Regions from separate parts of the Frankia sp. CcMO1 genome, predicted to be linked through region 1. Evidence: riboswitches for the same ligand, from Rfam matches in the RefSeq annotation. Region 1 holds a riboswitch; each other region holds the start of a gene.
What was found. A riboswitch is a leader RNA that binds a small molecule or an ion and turns the genes downstream of it on or off. The one in region 1 is predicted to bind thiamine pyrophosphate.
Positions count from the first base shown of each region.

Region 2: another riboswitch for thiamine pyrophosphate. It lies ahead of thiO (glycine oxidase ThiO); the one in region 1 lies ahead of AC08OU_RS20895 (thiazole synthase).
Region 3: another riboswitch for thiamine pyrophosphate. It lies ahead of thiC (phosphomethylpyrimidine synthase ThiC); the one in region 1 lies ahead of AC08OU_RS20895 (thiazole synthase).

Region 1 covers NZ_CDWTMG010000250.1:1,368-5,643, reverse strand. The annotation lists gene AC08OU_RS20905 (NAD(P)/FAD-dependent oxidoreductase) at 1-234, opposite strand, end outside; gene thiH (2-iminoacetate synthase ThiH) at 274-1,440, opposite strand; gene AC08OU_RS20895 (thiazole synthase) at 1,437-2,462, opposite strand; TPP riboswitch at 2,458-2,571, opposite strand; partial or broken gene AC08OU_RS20890 (protein kinase domain-containing protein) at 2,888-3,553, shown strand; gene AC08OU_RS20885 (PASTA domain-containing protein) at 3,996-4,276, shown strand, end outside.
Region 2 covers NZ_CDWTMG010000005.1:35,537-39,812, reverse strand. The annotation lists gene AC08OU_RS01760 (thiazole synthase) at 193-987, opposite strand; gene thiS (sulfur carrier protein ThiS) at 990-1,190, opposite strand; gene thiO (glycine oxidase ThiO) at 1,181-2,362, opposite strand; TPP riboswitch at 2,351-2,462, opposite strand; gene thiE (thiamine phosphate synthase) at 2,474-3,172, shown strand; gene AC08OU_RS01740 (ANTAR domain-containing protein) at 3,233-4,051, opposite strand.
Region 3 covers NZ_CDWTMG010000218.1:1,400-5,675, reverse strand. The annotation lists gene AC08OU_RS19775 (branched-chain amino acid ABC transporter permease) at 1-945, shown strand, start outside; gene AC08OU_RS19770 (ATP-binding cassette domain-containing protein) at 942-2,468, shown strand; TPP riboswitch at 2,613-2,720, shown strand; gene thiC (phosphomethylpyrimidine synthase ThiC) at 2,711-4,276, shown strand, end outside.

The DNA.
Region 1 (4,276 bases):
TCGCAGGCCGGTCGCCCGCCGCCCGAGGCACACCTCGACCCCGTCGAGGTCGAAGGGCAACGTCGTGTCGTCGATACGGCCGGAGAGCACGGCCTTGGACAGGGGCGGACGATCGTAGGGCCGGTGCGGCTCCGCCCCGAGCAGGATCACCTCTCCCGCGAAACCACGTGCGCGCACCTCGGCGGCGGCCCGGCCCCCCGCCATTCCCGCGCCCACGACGACTATTCGCTGCATTCGAGCAGACTATCGATGACCCGCGACGCCGGGCCGCCGTCACCGCACCGGGTCGACGAGCGGAAAGGCGTCCTTCCACACCGGCTCGTACCCGGTTTCGGCGAGCATCGCGGCGATCTGTGCCGGCGAACGCTCGTCGGAGATCGAGAACTGTTCCTGGGCCGTGCCGGGCGTGGTGTAGCCGCCGGGTTCGGTGGAGGAACCGGCGCTCATGGTGGTCACGGCGATGCGGACGAGCCCGTCGCGCAGCACCGCCGGCTCCCGGGTCGACAGCGACAGCGCCAGGTCCGGCTCGAACAGGCGCAGGGCCGCGTACGCCTGGACGAACTCCGCGTCGCCGACGACGACGACCGGCGGGAACCCGCTGGCACTCGGCTTGATGCGCGGCAGCGCGATCGAGACCTCGGTCCGCCAGTAGCGACGGGAGAGAAAGGATGCGTGCGCGGCCAGCGCGAGCACGTCAGCGCGCCAGTCCGGGGCGAGCCCGAGCAGCGCGCCGATCCCGAGCCGGCGCGCCCCGGCCCGCGCGGCCCGTTCGAACGAGGACAGCCGCCGGTCGTAGTCACGCTTCCAGCCGGCGACATGCACCTCGGCGTAGCGGGCCCGGTCGTAGGTCTCCTGGTAATGGACGACTCCCTCCAACCCGGCACGCACCAGCCGGGCATAGGTGTCGTCCGACCAGGTCTGGGTCTCGATGCTGATCGAAGGGAACATCGGCCGCAGCCGCTCGACCACCGCGACGAGGTAGTCGGCCGACACCTCGACGCGATGCTCGCCGGAGACGAGCAGCAGATGACGGAACCCCCGGTCGGCCAGCAGGCGTCCCTCCACTACCACCTCCTCGATACCCAGCGTGCGGCGCACCACCGGCAGGCCCTTGGCGAAGCCGCAGTAGGTGCAGGACGACAGGCAGGCGTTCGACACGTACATCGGGGCGAACAGCCGGACCGCCCGACCGAACCGGAGCAGGGTCGCCTCCCGGGCGGCAATCGCCAGCTCCTCCAACCGGGCGGTGGCCGCGGGTGAGAGCAGGATCGCCAGCTCCGCGAGACCGATCCGGGGAGTGGCTGACCCGCCGGATCCGGGCCGAACCCGCCGCAGCACCGTGCCCACCTCGGCGGACGTGGCCCGCCGCGACATCGCGGACAGCCCGGCCAGGTCGTGACCGGCAAGTTCGCGCGCGAACTCCCCTGGCGGGGCGCTCACCTGGACGCCTCGCCCACCACCGCCGCCGGCACGGGTACCGGGGACGCCGAGGGCGCGGGCGACGCGGGTGACGGGTGGGCGCCGAGGAACCCGGTGAGCGGGGAGGAGGCGGACGCCACCGTGGCCGGGCCGGCGGCCCCTCGGCCGGCCAGGAAACCCAGCCGGCCGGCGGCGGTGGCGAGCGCGAAGGCCCGCGCCATGCGCGCCGGATCGGCGGCCACCGCGATGGCGGTGTTGACCAGCACCGCGGCCGCGCCGATCTCCATCGCCTCGGCCGCGTCCGAGGGCACCCCGAGCCCGGCGTCCACCACCACCGGCACCCCGGCGCTCGCCACGATTGCCTCGATCGCGTCCCGGGTGCGCAGCCCGCGGTTCGAGCCGATCCAGCTGCCCAGCGGCATCACGGTGGCGCAGCCGACCTCCTCCAGCCGGCGGGCCAGCACCGGATCGGCCGAACAATAGGGCAGAACCGTGAAGCCGTCAGCCACCATGAGCTCGGCGGCGCGCAGGGTCTCCACCGGATCCGGCGCCAGGGTGCGCGGATCCGGGGTGACCTCCAGCTTGACCAGACCGGTGCCCGTCGCCGCCCGCCCGAAGCGGGCCAGCCGCAGCGCCTCGGCCGCGTCCACCGCTCCCGAGGTGTTGGGCAGCAGGGTCATCGACCGCGGGATGAAGTCGAGAATGTCGCCGTCACCGATCCGGCCGATGTCGACCCGGCGCAGCGCCACGGTGACGATAGTGGCACCGGAGGCGACGAGGCTGTCCCGCATCACCTGGTGACTCGCGAACTTCCCGGTGCCGATCAGCAGCCGGCTGCCGTAGGACCGCCCGGCGATGACGAGATCGTCCGCCCCCGCGGCACCGTGCCCGGCCTCACCACCGCCCCCACCCCCGCCGTCGGCGTCGGCGTCGGCGTCGCCACCGGAGGAGGCACCTTCACCGGCGAGGCCGCCGAGACAGGAACCATCGGGAGGAGAATCACCGGGACGGGAGCCGGCAGGACGTAGTGGGTGCTGCGGCACGATCTTTCATCCTCCCCACGCGCGCATGACCGCGATCGGGTATACGGGTCGCCGACGGGATACTGGCCGGCCTCTCAGCCCACGTCCGCGGGCTCCCCGGAGCAATCGACAGTGTAACCGCTGCTCCCTGGCCGCGGCTTCGGGTGTCCCGCCGCGACGCCGATCTGCGCCCGTCGACGATCATCTCGACCTCGGGAGCCGATTCAATGTGGGCATCCGGGTTTCATCCGGTAGACACCATGCTGCGCGACGAGGTACTTCTCGCTCGAACGGCGTATCCGGGTTAACCTCGCGGGGCTCCGGTAGCGGCATCCTTCGGCAACGATCGTAAACTCTCCCTCGTGGATGCCACCGTGGCCGACCCCGTCATAGGTCGGCTTCTCGACGGCCGCTACACGGCGCAGGAACGGCTCGCCGTCGGCGGGATGGCGACGGTGTACGTCGCGCACGACAACCGGCTGGACCGGCTCGTTGCCCTCAAGGTCATGCATCCCACTCTCAATCACGACCCGGAGTTCGTCACCCGTTTCCATCGCGAGGCCAAGGCCGTGGCGCGGCTCAACACCCCGCGCGTCGTCTCCGTCCTCGACCAGGGCTCCGACCACATCCCCGCCGGCCTGGTCAACTACCTGGTGATGGAGCTGGTGCGCGGCCGGTCGCTGCGCCAGCACCTGGGTGCCCAGGGCCGGCTCCCGGTCGCCGAGGCCATCGAGATCATCGAGCCCGTGATCGAAGCCCTCGGCGCCGCGCATGCCGCCGGCATCATCCACCGCGACATCAAGCCCGAGAACATCCTGCTCGGTGACGACGGCCAAGTGAAGGTCGCGGACTTCGGCCTCGCCCGTCCGGTGAGCCAGCCCACCCAGGCACTCACCGGCGGAGTGGTGATGGGCACTGTCGGGTACCTCGCCCCTGAGCAGGTCACCCACGGCGTCGCCGACACCCGCAGCGACGTCTACGCCGCCGGTGTGGTGCTCTTCGAATCCCTGACCGGGCAGCTCCCGCACAGCGGCGCCACCCCGATGTCGGTGGCCTACCAGTCCGTCCACGGCGACGTGCCGGCGCCGTCCACCATGATCGAGGGCATTCCCGCCGAGCTGGACGGTCTTGTTCTCCGGGCCACCGCCCGCGACCCGGCGCGCCGGCCGGCCGATGGTGCGGCGCTGCTGGCGGAGCTGCGGCGCATCGAGCCGTTCCTGCCCCCGCAGGACGCCTACCCGAGCGGGTTCACCGGCGAGATCGAACGGATCGGGTTGGCCGAGCGGCCTCCAGGGGCTCGGGATCCCGGGTACACCCAGCCATTCCAGGCCGAGGACTACGACGACTCCCAGGGCGCCGGGGCGGGGGCCGCCGCGGAGCGCGCGTTCGCCGGTGCCGGGCCGGGCCAGCCAGGCACCGGCGCGCTCTATCGATCCGCCTCCCCGCCCTCCCCGACCGCCACGGCCTATCTCGGGGGGTGGTGGCGGGCGCGGGCAGCGACGAGCCGCCGCATCGCCACGCTCCCGGGGGCTCATCCCGGTCGTCGTCGGTGGCGTGGCCGTCCTGGTCCTGCTGCTCGGGATCCTCGCGTTCCGTTCCCTGTCCGGCGGAGGGACCGAGGTCCCGCTGCTGACAAACCTGAGCAGATCCGACGCCGAGAAGATGCTGCGCGACGCCGGCTTCCAGTTCACCTACCTCGACCCGGTCACCAGCGCCACGGTGCCGGTCGGCCACGTCTCCCAGCAGGATCCCCAGGACGGGTCGAAGGTCAACAAGGGCGCGCTCATCACCCTGCGGCTGAGCTCCGGGCCCGCGACGGTGCGCGTGCCGGACCT
Region 2 (4,276 bases), on a different contig from region 1:
TTGCCGGAGACCACGTGTGACGTGCAGCACATACGCCATTCCTGTCCTGGTGTCGCGCACCGCTGGATCGGCAACGCAACGGCCCGATCATCGGGCATGGGCAGCAGGGCCCGCCAGGGAATCCCGGCAGGCCACTGCCGCGAGAGTTGGGCGGGACGGGTCGAAACAGCCCTTTTCGGCGCTTGGACAGGGTCACAGCATGGCGAGGCCGGTCGTCGGTGAGGACGCGAGTGCCTCCGAACGGCGCGGGATCCGTCCCGCGAGGCGCGCCAGCCGCCCGGCCGTGACAGCGGCCGCCATCGCCGCCGCCATGCGCCTCGGGTCCTGGGCCCGGGTGACGGCGGACGCCAGCAGAACGGCGTCGCAGCCCAGCTCCATCGCGAGCGCGGCGTCGGACGCCGTCCCGATTCCCGCGTCCACGATCACCGGCACACGCGCCTCGGCGACGATCAGCTCGAGGTTGTGGGGATTCCGGATGCCGAGTCCGCTGCCGATCGGCGCCGCGAGCGGCATGACCGCCGCGCAGCCGGCCTGCTGCAGGTGGCGCGCCAGCACGGGGTCGTCGTTCGTGTAGGGCAGGACGGTGAATCCCTTCGCCACCAGGCGCTCCACGGCGACCAGCAGCTCCAGCGGGTCGGGCAGGAGGGTGTGCTCGTCCGCGATGACCTCGACCTTGACCCAGTCCGTCCCGAGCGCCTCGCGGGCCAGCTGCGCCGTCGTCAGGGCCTCGCGGGCGGTGCGGCATCCGGCGGTGTTGGGCAGGATGCGGGTGCCGGTGCCGGCCAGGACGTCGAGCACGGATCCGCCGGCGTCGTCGCCCATGGGAAGCCGGCGCACGGAGACCGTGCACATCGCCGTGCCGGACGCGCGGATGACGTCGCCCATCAGTTCAAGGCTCGGGATGCCGCCGGTCCCCAGGATGAGCCGGGACGGCAGCGTCACACCGGCGATGCGCAGCGGGTCGTCGGCCGGATCGGTGCGGGTCATGCTCACCCTCCCTGCATCGCAGTGACGAGCTCGATCTCCTGCCCGCCACGAAGTTCGTGCCGTGGCCACTCACTGCGGGGGACGACGTCGCCGTCTACGGCGACCGCGATCCCGCGCCCGTCGCCCTGGACGGTCGCGATCAGCTCGGCCAGTGTCGTGCCGTCAGCGATCCGGCGCGGGGCGCCGTTGACTGTCAGTTCCACGCTGTCTCCTCGAAGGGTTGTCTCTCCCCGAATCGCGCGGGGGAGAAGCCGGCCAGGGGCTCGGGCACGTGTCCGTCGAGGAGCAGCGAGGTCACGCCCTCGGCCGTGACGGGCGTGAGCAGCACGCCGTTTCGGTAGTGGCCGGTCGCCAGCACGAGACCGTTCACGCCGGTGGGTCCGATGAGGGGGGCGTTGTCCGGCGTCCCCGGGCGAAGGCTCGTGCTGACCCGCTCCAGCCGCAGCTCGCCGACGGCCGGCACCAGGGCCTGCGCGTCACGTAGCAGTTCGTAGACGGCGCCGGCGCGGGGTGTGACGTCGAATCCGGCCTCCTCGCTGGACGCGCCCACGATGACGCGCCCGTCCCCGCGCGGCACGAGGTACACCGGGCTACCACGGACGAGTCCGCGCACGACGTGGTGCGCTACCGGTTCCTCCCCGTCGCCGCGCAGGACGAGAACCTGTCCCTTGACCGGACGCACCGGCGGCCGGGCACCGTCGTCCTGTCCGGCGAGGTCGCGGCTCCAGGCGCCGGCCGCGAGGACGACGGTGCCCGCGGCGATCCGGCCGCCGTCGGCGAGCTCGACGCCGGTCGCGCGTCCCCGATGAGCTCCGCCGCCGGCGCCGTGGGCGCGCAGGATCCGCCGGGTGCCGGTGACGACGCGGGCCCCGGTCGCCGTCGCCGCGGCCAGGAGAGCCGCGTGCATGCGCTGGGGGTCCACCTGGTGGTCGTCCGGAGCGAGCAGCCCGCCGGCGAGGCCGGGCGCCGTCCGGTCCTCGAGGCGGCGCAACTGCCGCCCGGTGAGCAGGTCGGACCGGAGGCCGAGTCGCTGCTGGAAGGCATGCAGGTCGTGCAGGACGGCGAGATCGGTCCGGTCCCAGGCGGCCACGACGGTCCCGTGCGCCCGGTAGTCGATGTCGTGACCGGTGGCGTCGCGAAGTTCCGCCGCCCACGCGGGGAAGAGTGCGGCGGACGTGAGGTTCAGCCGCAGGAGCGACGACTCGTCGTACGACAGCTCGGTGACGGGCCCGAGCATCCCCGCGGCCGTGCCGGACGCGCCGGAGCCGGGCGCGGCGTCCGAGACCGCGACGGTGAGGCCCTTCCGGGCACACCGCCAGGCGATCCCGAGCCCGATCAGGCCGCCGCCCACGACGACGACGTCAAAGCTGCTCATCGGCCTCCCTGCGCCGGCATTACCCGGATCAGGTTCGACGGTCGGCGGCTTCTGGGTTCCGCCCTCTCAGCCCGGCCCACCGGACTCCCGTGCGTCTTCAGTCTACCTACTATGCGGCTTATGCCTGGCGATCGGCCCGCGGCGCTCGCGGGCGCCCGTCTCTACCTGTGTACCGACTCCCGCTCCCGGCAGGGTGACCTGGCCGACTTCCTGGACGCCGTCCTGGGCGCGGGGGTCGACATCGTCCAGCTGCGCGAGAAGGGGCTGGAGGCCCGGGAGGAGCTGCGCCACCTGGAGGTCGTCGCCGCGGCGGCCGAGCGGCACGGCCGGCTGTTCGCGGTCAACGACCGCGCCGACGTCGCCCGGGCGATCGGCGCGCCCGTGCTGCACCTCGGACAGGACGACCTGCCGGCGAAGGTCGCGCGCGAGATCGTGGGCGACGAGACCCTGATCGGTCTGTCCTCGCACGATCCCGGACAGGCAGCGGCCGCCGCTCGAGAGCGGGAAGCGGACTACTTCTGCGCCGGCCCGGTGTGGACGACGCCGACCAAGCCGGGGCGTGCGGCCACGGGCCTCGCGCTGCTGGAGCACGCCGCTCGGCTGGCCCCGCCCGGTGTGGCCGGGAGCCGGGCGTGGTTCGCGATCGGAGGCATCGACCTGCCGCGCATCGATCGCGTGCTTCAGCACGGCGCGACGCGGGTGGTCGTCGTGCGGGCGATCACCGAGGCCGACGATCCGGCGGCGGCGACGGCGGCGCTGGCCGCCCGGCTGCGTTCTGCGGAACGCGAGGCGCCAGGGCGTGTCCCGTAGATCTTCGGCCTACTGCGCGGCACCCGGCGGGCACTCCGCGGTGTCCCCGGCCGACACTGGCTACTTCTCGGTTCGTCGCCGGGGGGCCTGGCCGTGCTCGGGTGAGTTCCGGCGAGGCGCGGGGCGGCGTGGCGGGTCCAGGTGCCCGCCGTTGGCGACGAAGTGTTCGGCGACGAGGCGGAGCTTGATGTTGCGGACGTTGCTCATCCGGACCAGGAGTGCGAACGCCTGGTCGGCGTCGCATCGGCGGGCCAGCATGATCATTCCCTTGGCCTGTTCGATCACGCTCCGGTACCGCATCGCCTCCTGGAGCTGGTCTCGTTCCGTGACGATCTCGCCGACCCGTCGGGTGTCCTTGATCAGGGCCTGTGCCGTCGCAGCGAACGGGCCTGCGAGGTTCGCGACCGCCGCCCCGTCCAGGGTCGACGGCAGGCGTGCGTAGAGCGTCAGGACACCGGTGACACCGACAACGCCGGTACCCGTGCCGTCCGCTGCGAGCGGGAACGCCCGGCAGCTCTGGACCGGCAGGTCCGGTCCGGGTGCAGCCAGCCGGGGATCGCCGGCCAGGTCGCCGCTGGCGATGTCCTGGCGCAGGCGATACGCGTCGAAGGTCGGGCCGGCAGCGTTGCGGTGTTGCACGCCGTCACCGGCTTGCGCCAGCGAGCAGGACGTCGCCAGCAGGTCCGGCTCGGCCGGGTCACCCGCCAGCACGGACGCCGCGTCCACCACCGGGATCGCGGAGCAAGCCAGCTCCGTCACCCGTCGCAGAACGCAGCGCAGATCGCCGCTCGCGATACCCAGACCACACAACTCCACCACGGCAGGTGAGATCTCGGGGGAGTCGTCGACCACCACCGACACCTCCTCCTTGTGCGCCATGGCGATGCGGCCAGATAGTCCTACCGTTAGAGACCGGCCTGTTACTGACAGTAAAGTATTGACCGGTTCAGTGCCGATCGAGTGCCGATCCGGTCCTCCGATCGTGACCGAGTCGCGCTGGCGGGGTCGGGCGAGACGCAGCTGGCACCCCTGGTACCGGTCAGGCGGCTCGCGCGCACGGGGTGTCCGATGCGTGCGCCGACGCGCATCGCGGGAACGACGGAG
Region 3 (4,276 bases), on a different contig from region 1:
TTGGCGCAGATGACCCTCGCCGGTGTCGCCGGCTTCCTGTTGGCCAGACTCCAGGGTGAGCTGGGCGTGCCGTTCCCGATCGCACCCCTGCTCGCCACGAGTGCCGCCGCTGTGGCGGGCCTGCTGCTGGGGGTGCTGTCACGGCGGCTGCGTGGAATCGACCTGGCGTTGATCACTCTGATCGCCGGCGTCGCGATCCAGGAGGTGGTGTTCGGAAACCCGCTGGTCACCGGCGGGTTGGCCGGGTCGGTAGTACCGAATCCGAAGATCTTCGGCCTCGATCTCGGGCTCGCCGGTGCCGGGTTCCCTCGGCCGGAGTACGGGCTGCTGGCGTTGGCCGTGCTCGCCGCGTGCTGCTACGGGGTCGCCCGGCTGCGCACCGCGGACCTGGGCCGGCGCATGCTGGCCGTGCGCGCGAACGAACGGGCCGCTGCCGCAGCCGGGATCGACGTCCGTCGTACGAAGGTACTCGCCTTCACTCTCTCCGCCGCGATCGCCGGTCTCGGCGGTTGCCTCATCGGCTACGGTCAGGGACGTCTGTCCTTCGACTCGTTCGGCGTCACGGCCTCGCTGTTCTTCCTGGCGATCGCGGCCGCCGGTGGGGTGACGAGCGTCGGCGGAGCGTTGCTGGGCGGTCTGCTGGTGCCGGGCGGAATCGTGTTCATCGTGCTGGACCAGGTTGCCGGGCTCGGCAAGTACCAGTCCGTGCTGTGCGGGATCGCCGTCGTGGTGCTGGCGGTGCTACGTCCGGCCGGGCTCGCGTACCGACCGCATCGGACGGCTCGCGCCGATCATCAGAGCCGCGTGGATCGGTCGGGTGGCACGCATCGGACCGGTTCTGGGCAGCGAACGCGTCGAGGAGATCACGTGCGACACCCGCAGCCGCCGGACCAGGGCCGGCCGAGCCTGACCCCGCATCCGGTCAACCCGGGCGGAGCCCCGTGACGGCGTTGCTGGCGGTCGACATGCTCGCCGCCGACCAGGGCCGTACGCGCATCCTCGAGGATGTCTCCTTCACCCTGTCGGCCGGCACCATCACCGGGCTCATCGGACCCAACGGAGCCGGAAAGACGACGTTGATCGACGCCCTCACCGGGTTTGCGTCGATCAGCGCGGGCACCGTCACGCTGGACGGTGCCGTGCTCGTCGGACTGCCGGCGCATGAGCGGCTGCGGTTGGGGCTCGCCCGCACCTTCCAGGCGCTGGAACTCTTCGACAGCCTGGAGGTCGGGGAGAACCTGGCCGTCGTCACGCCCCGGGCACCCGGACCCGCGGACGGGCCAGATCCGGCCCGGTCACTCGGGCTCGCCACGATCGCCGACCGCCTGCCGTCGACGCTCTCCTACGACGAGTGGTCCTCGGTGGCTCTCGGCCGCGCCCTCGTCGCCGGGCCGAAGGTCCTGCTGCTGGACGAACCGGCCGCGGGTCTCGACCCGGCCGCCCGCCGGACGCTCGCCGACCGGCTGCGCCGCATCGCCGCCGACGGCATCGCCGTGCTGCTCGTCGACCACGATGTGAAGCTCGTCTTCGACGTATGCGACCACGTCCTCGTCCTGGACGGGGGCCGCGTCGTCGCGCGCGGTCGGCCTGCCGAGGTGCGCGCCGATCCGGCGGTCCGCGCCGCCTATCTGGGCGGTGGTGAGCCGGACGGCGGCGACCGCGCCGGGCCTGCCCCGGCCTCTGCCTCCGGGTCCATGCCTGGCTCCACCCCGGCGCCGGCCCCCGGTCGAGGCGGGGGCGATCTGCTCGTGCTCGACCGGGTCACAAGCGGATACGACGGAGTTCCGGTGCTCCGGGACGTGTCGCTCACCGTCGGTGCCGGGGAGATCGTGGCGCTGCTCGGAGCGAACGGCGCGGGCAAGACGACGCTGATCCGCACGGCGGCGGGGCTGCTGACGCCGTCGAGGGGGCGGGTCAAGGTCCTCGATGACCGGTCGCGCCGGGCCGCGCCGAGCACACTCGCCCGCCGGGGGATGGCGGTCGTACCGCAGGGACGAGGGTCACTCGGGCGGTTGACCGTCCGCGAGAACCTGCGCCTGGCGGCCGGCCGGCGCTCATCCGGCGAGATCGGGCCGGTGTTGGACTGGTTCCCGGTGCTGCGCGGCCTGCTCGACCGGTCGGCCGGAGAACTGTCCGGGGGTGAGCGGCAACGGCTCGCGTTGGCTGTCGCTCTGGTGCGCAGACCGCGTCTGCTGCTGGTGGACGAGCTGTCGTTCGGCCTGGCACCCGGGGTCGCGCCGCAGCTGCTCGCCCTGCTGCGCACGATCGCCCTCGAGACGTCGACCGGCGTGCTGCTGGTCGAGCAGTTCGTCTCGCTCGCGTTGCAGGTGGCCGACCGTGGCTACGTTCTCGACCGGGGCCGGATCGCGCTGTCGGCGAGCGCGGCGGATCTCGTCGCGCGTCCCGAGCTCATCGAGACGGCCTACCTGGGCGGGAGTTCCGGGCCGGCGGTGGCCCCGGACCGCTGAGCTGGTCCGGCGTTCCCCGCCACGCGGAGAAACCGGGGTCCGGCGGAACAGGGCTCTCACGTCGCCCGATGGTGTGGGGCATGCGTCGGATGAACCGGAAGGGGTGGCGAGCGGGCCGGCGGTGTCTTACTGTCGACAAGCGTCGAAGTTGATCGCGGGAGCTCCGCCAAGGGGCTGAGAGGGCGGCTGGGGCCGCCGACCGCAGGAACCTGTCCGGGTAATGCCGGCGTAGGGAGTCTTACATGGTGTCGCGCACCGACCGTTCGTCCTCCTCTGTCTCGTCCTCCTCCTCGTCCATCTCGGCCGCGGCGATGACGGCGGTCTCGACGGGTCCGCTGACGGGCAGCCGCAAGACCTGGCTGGTCGGTGCGGATCCCGATCTGCGGGTGCCGATGCGGGAGATCGTGCTGACCACGGGTGACACCGTCGTGGTGTACGACACCTCCGGTCCATATACCGATCCGGGGGTGACCATCGACGTGCGCCGGGGTCTGCCGGCGACGCGGGACAGCTGGATCGCCCAGCGTGGCGACACCGCGCCGGATGAGCAGCGGACCGTTCCCGGGACCGGGGCGCCCGGTTCTGGGACGCCCGGTCTTGGCGGGACGGATCTCGGCGGGCAGGTGCGAGTGCCCCGTCGGGCGGTGCCGGGACGGCCTTCCGTAACCCAGCTGGGCTACGCCCGCCGCGGTCAGATCACTCGGGAGATGGAGTTCGTCGCCCTGCGGGAGGGTCTTCCCGTCGAGACGGTGCGGGCGGAGATCGCCGCGGGGCGGGCCGTGCTGCCGGCGAACGTGAACCATCCCGAGTCCGAGCCGATGGCGATCGGCCGTGCGTTTCTCGTGAAGATCAATGCGAACCTCGGCAACTCGGCCGTTACCTCCTCAATCGAGGAAGAGGTCGAGAAGATGGTGTGGGCGACCCGCTGGGGCGCGGACACCGTGATGGACCTCTCGACCGGGTCGGACATCGCCCTGACCCGTGAGTGGATCATCCGCAACGCGCCGGTGCCGGTCGGGACCGTGCCGATCTACCAGGCGTTGGAGAAGGTCGGTGGCCGGCCGGAGAAGCTGTCCTGGGAGGTCTACCGGGACACCGTGATCGAGCAGCGCGAGCAGGGTGTGGACTACATGACGGTCCACGCGGGGGTGCTGCTGCGCTACGTGCCGCTGACCGCGCGGCGCAGGACCGGGATCGTCTCGCGCGGCGGCTCGATTCTGGCCTCCTGGTGCCTGGCCCATCACGAGGAGAACTTCCTCTACACCCACTTCGCCGAGCTGTGCGAGATCTTCGCCGCGTACGACGTCACGTTCTCCCTGGGCGACGGCCTGCGGCCCGGGTCCATCGCGGACGCGAACGATGAGGCACAGCTCGCCGAGCTCGCCACCCTGGGCGAGTTGACGCAGGTGGCGTGGGAGCACGACGTCCAGGTGATGATCGAGGGCCCCGGGCACGCGCCCATGAACAAGATCGAGGAGAACGTGCAGCTGCAGCGGGAGCTGTGCCACGACGCGCCGTTCTACACCCTCGGGCCGCTGACCACCGACATCGCCCCCGGCTACGATCACATCACCTCCGCGATCGGGGCGGCGATGATCGGATGGGCCGGTACCGCCATGCTCTGTTACGTCACCCCGAAGGAGCATCTCGGCTTGCCTGACCGGGACGACGTCAAGGCCGGCGTCATCGCCTACAAGATCGCCGCGCACGCCGCCGACCTCGCCAAGGGTCATCCCGGCGCGCAGGCCTGGGATGACGCCCTGTCGGACGCCCGGTTCGAATTCCGCTGGGCTGACCAATTCCACCTC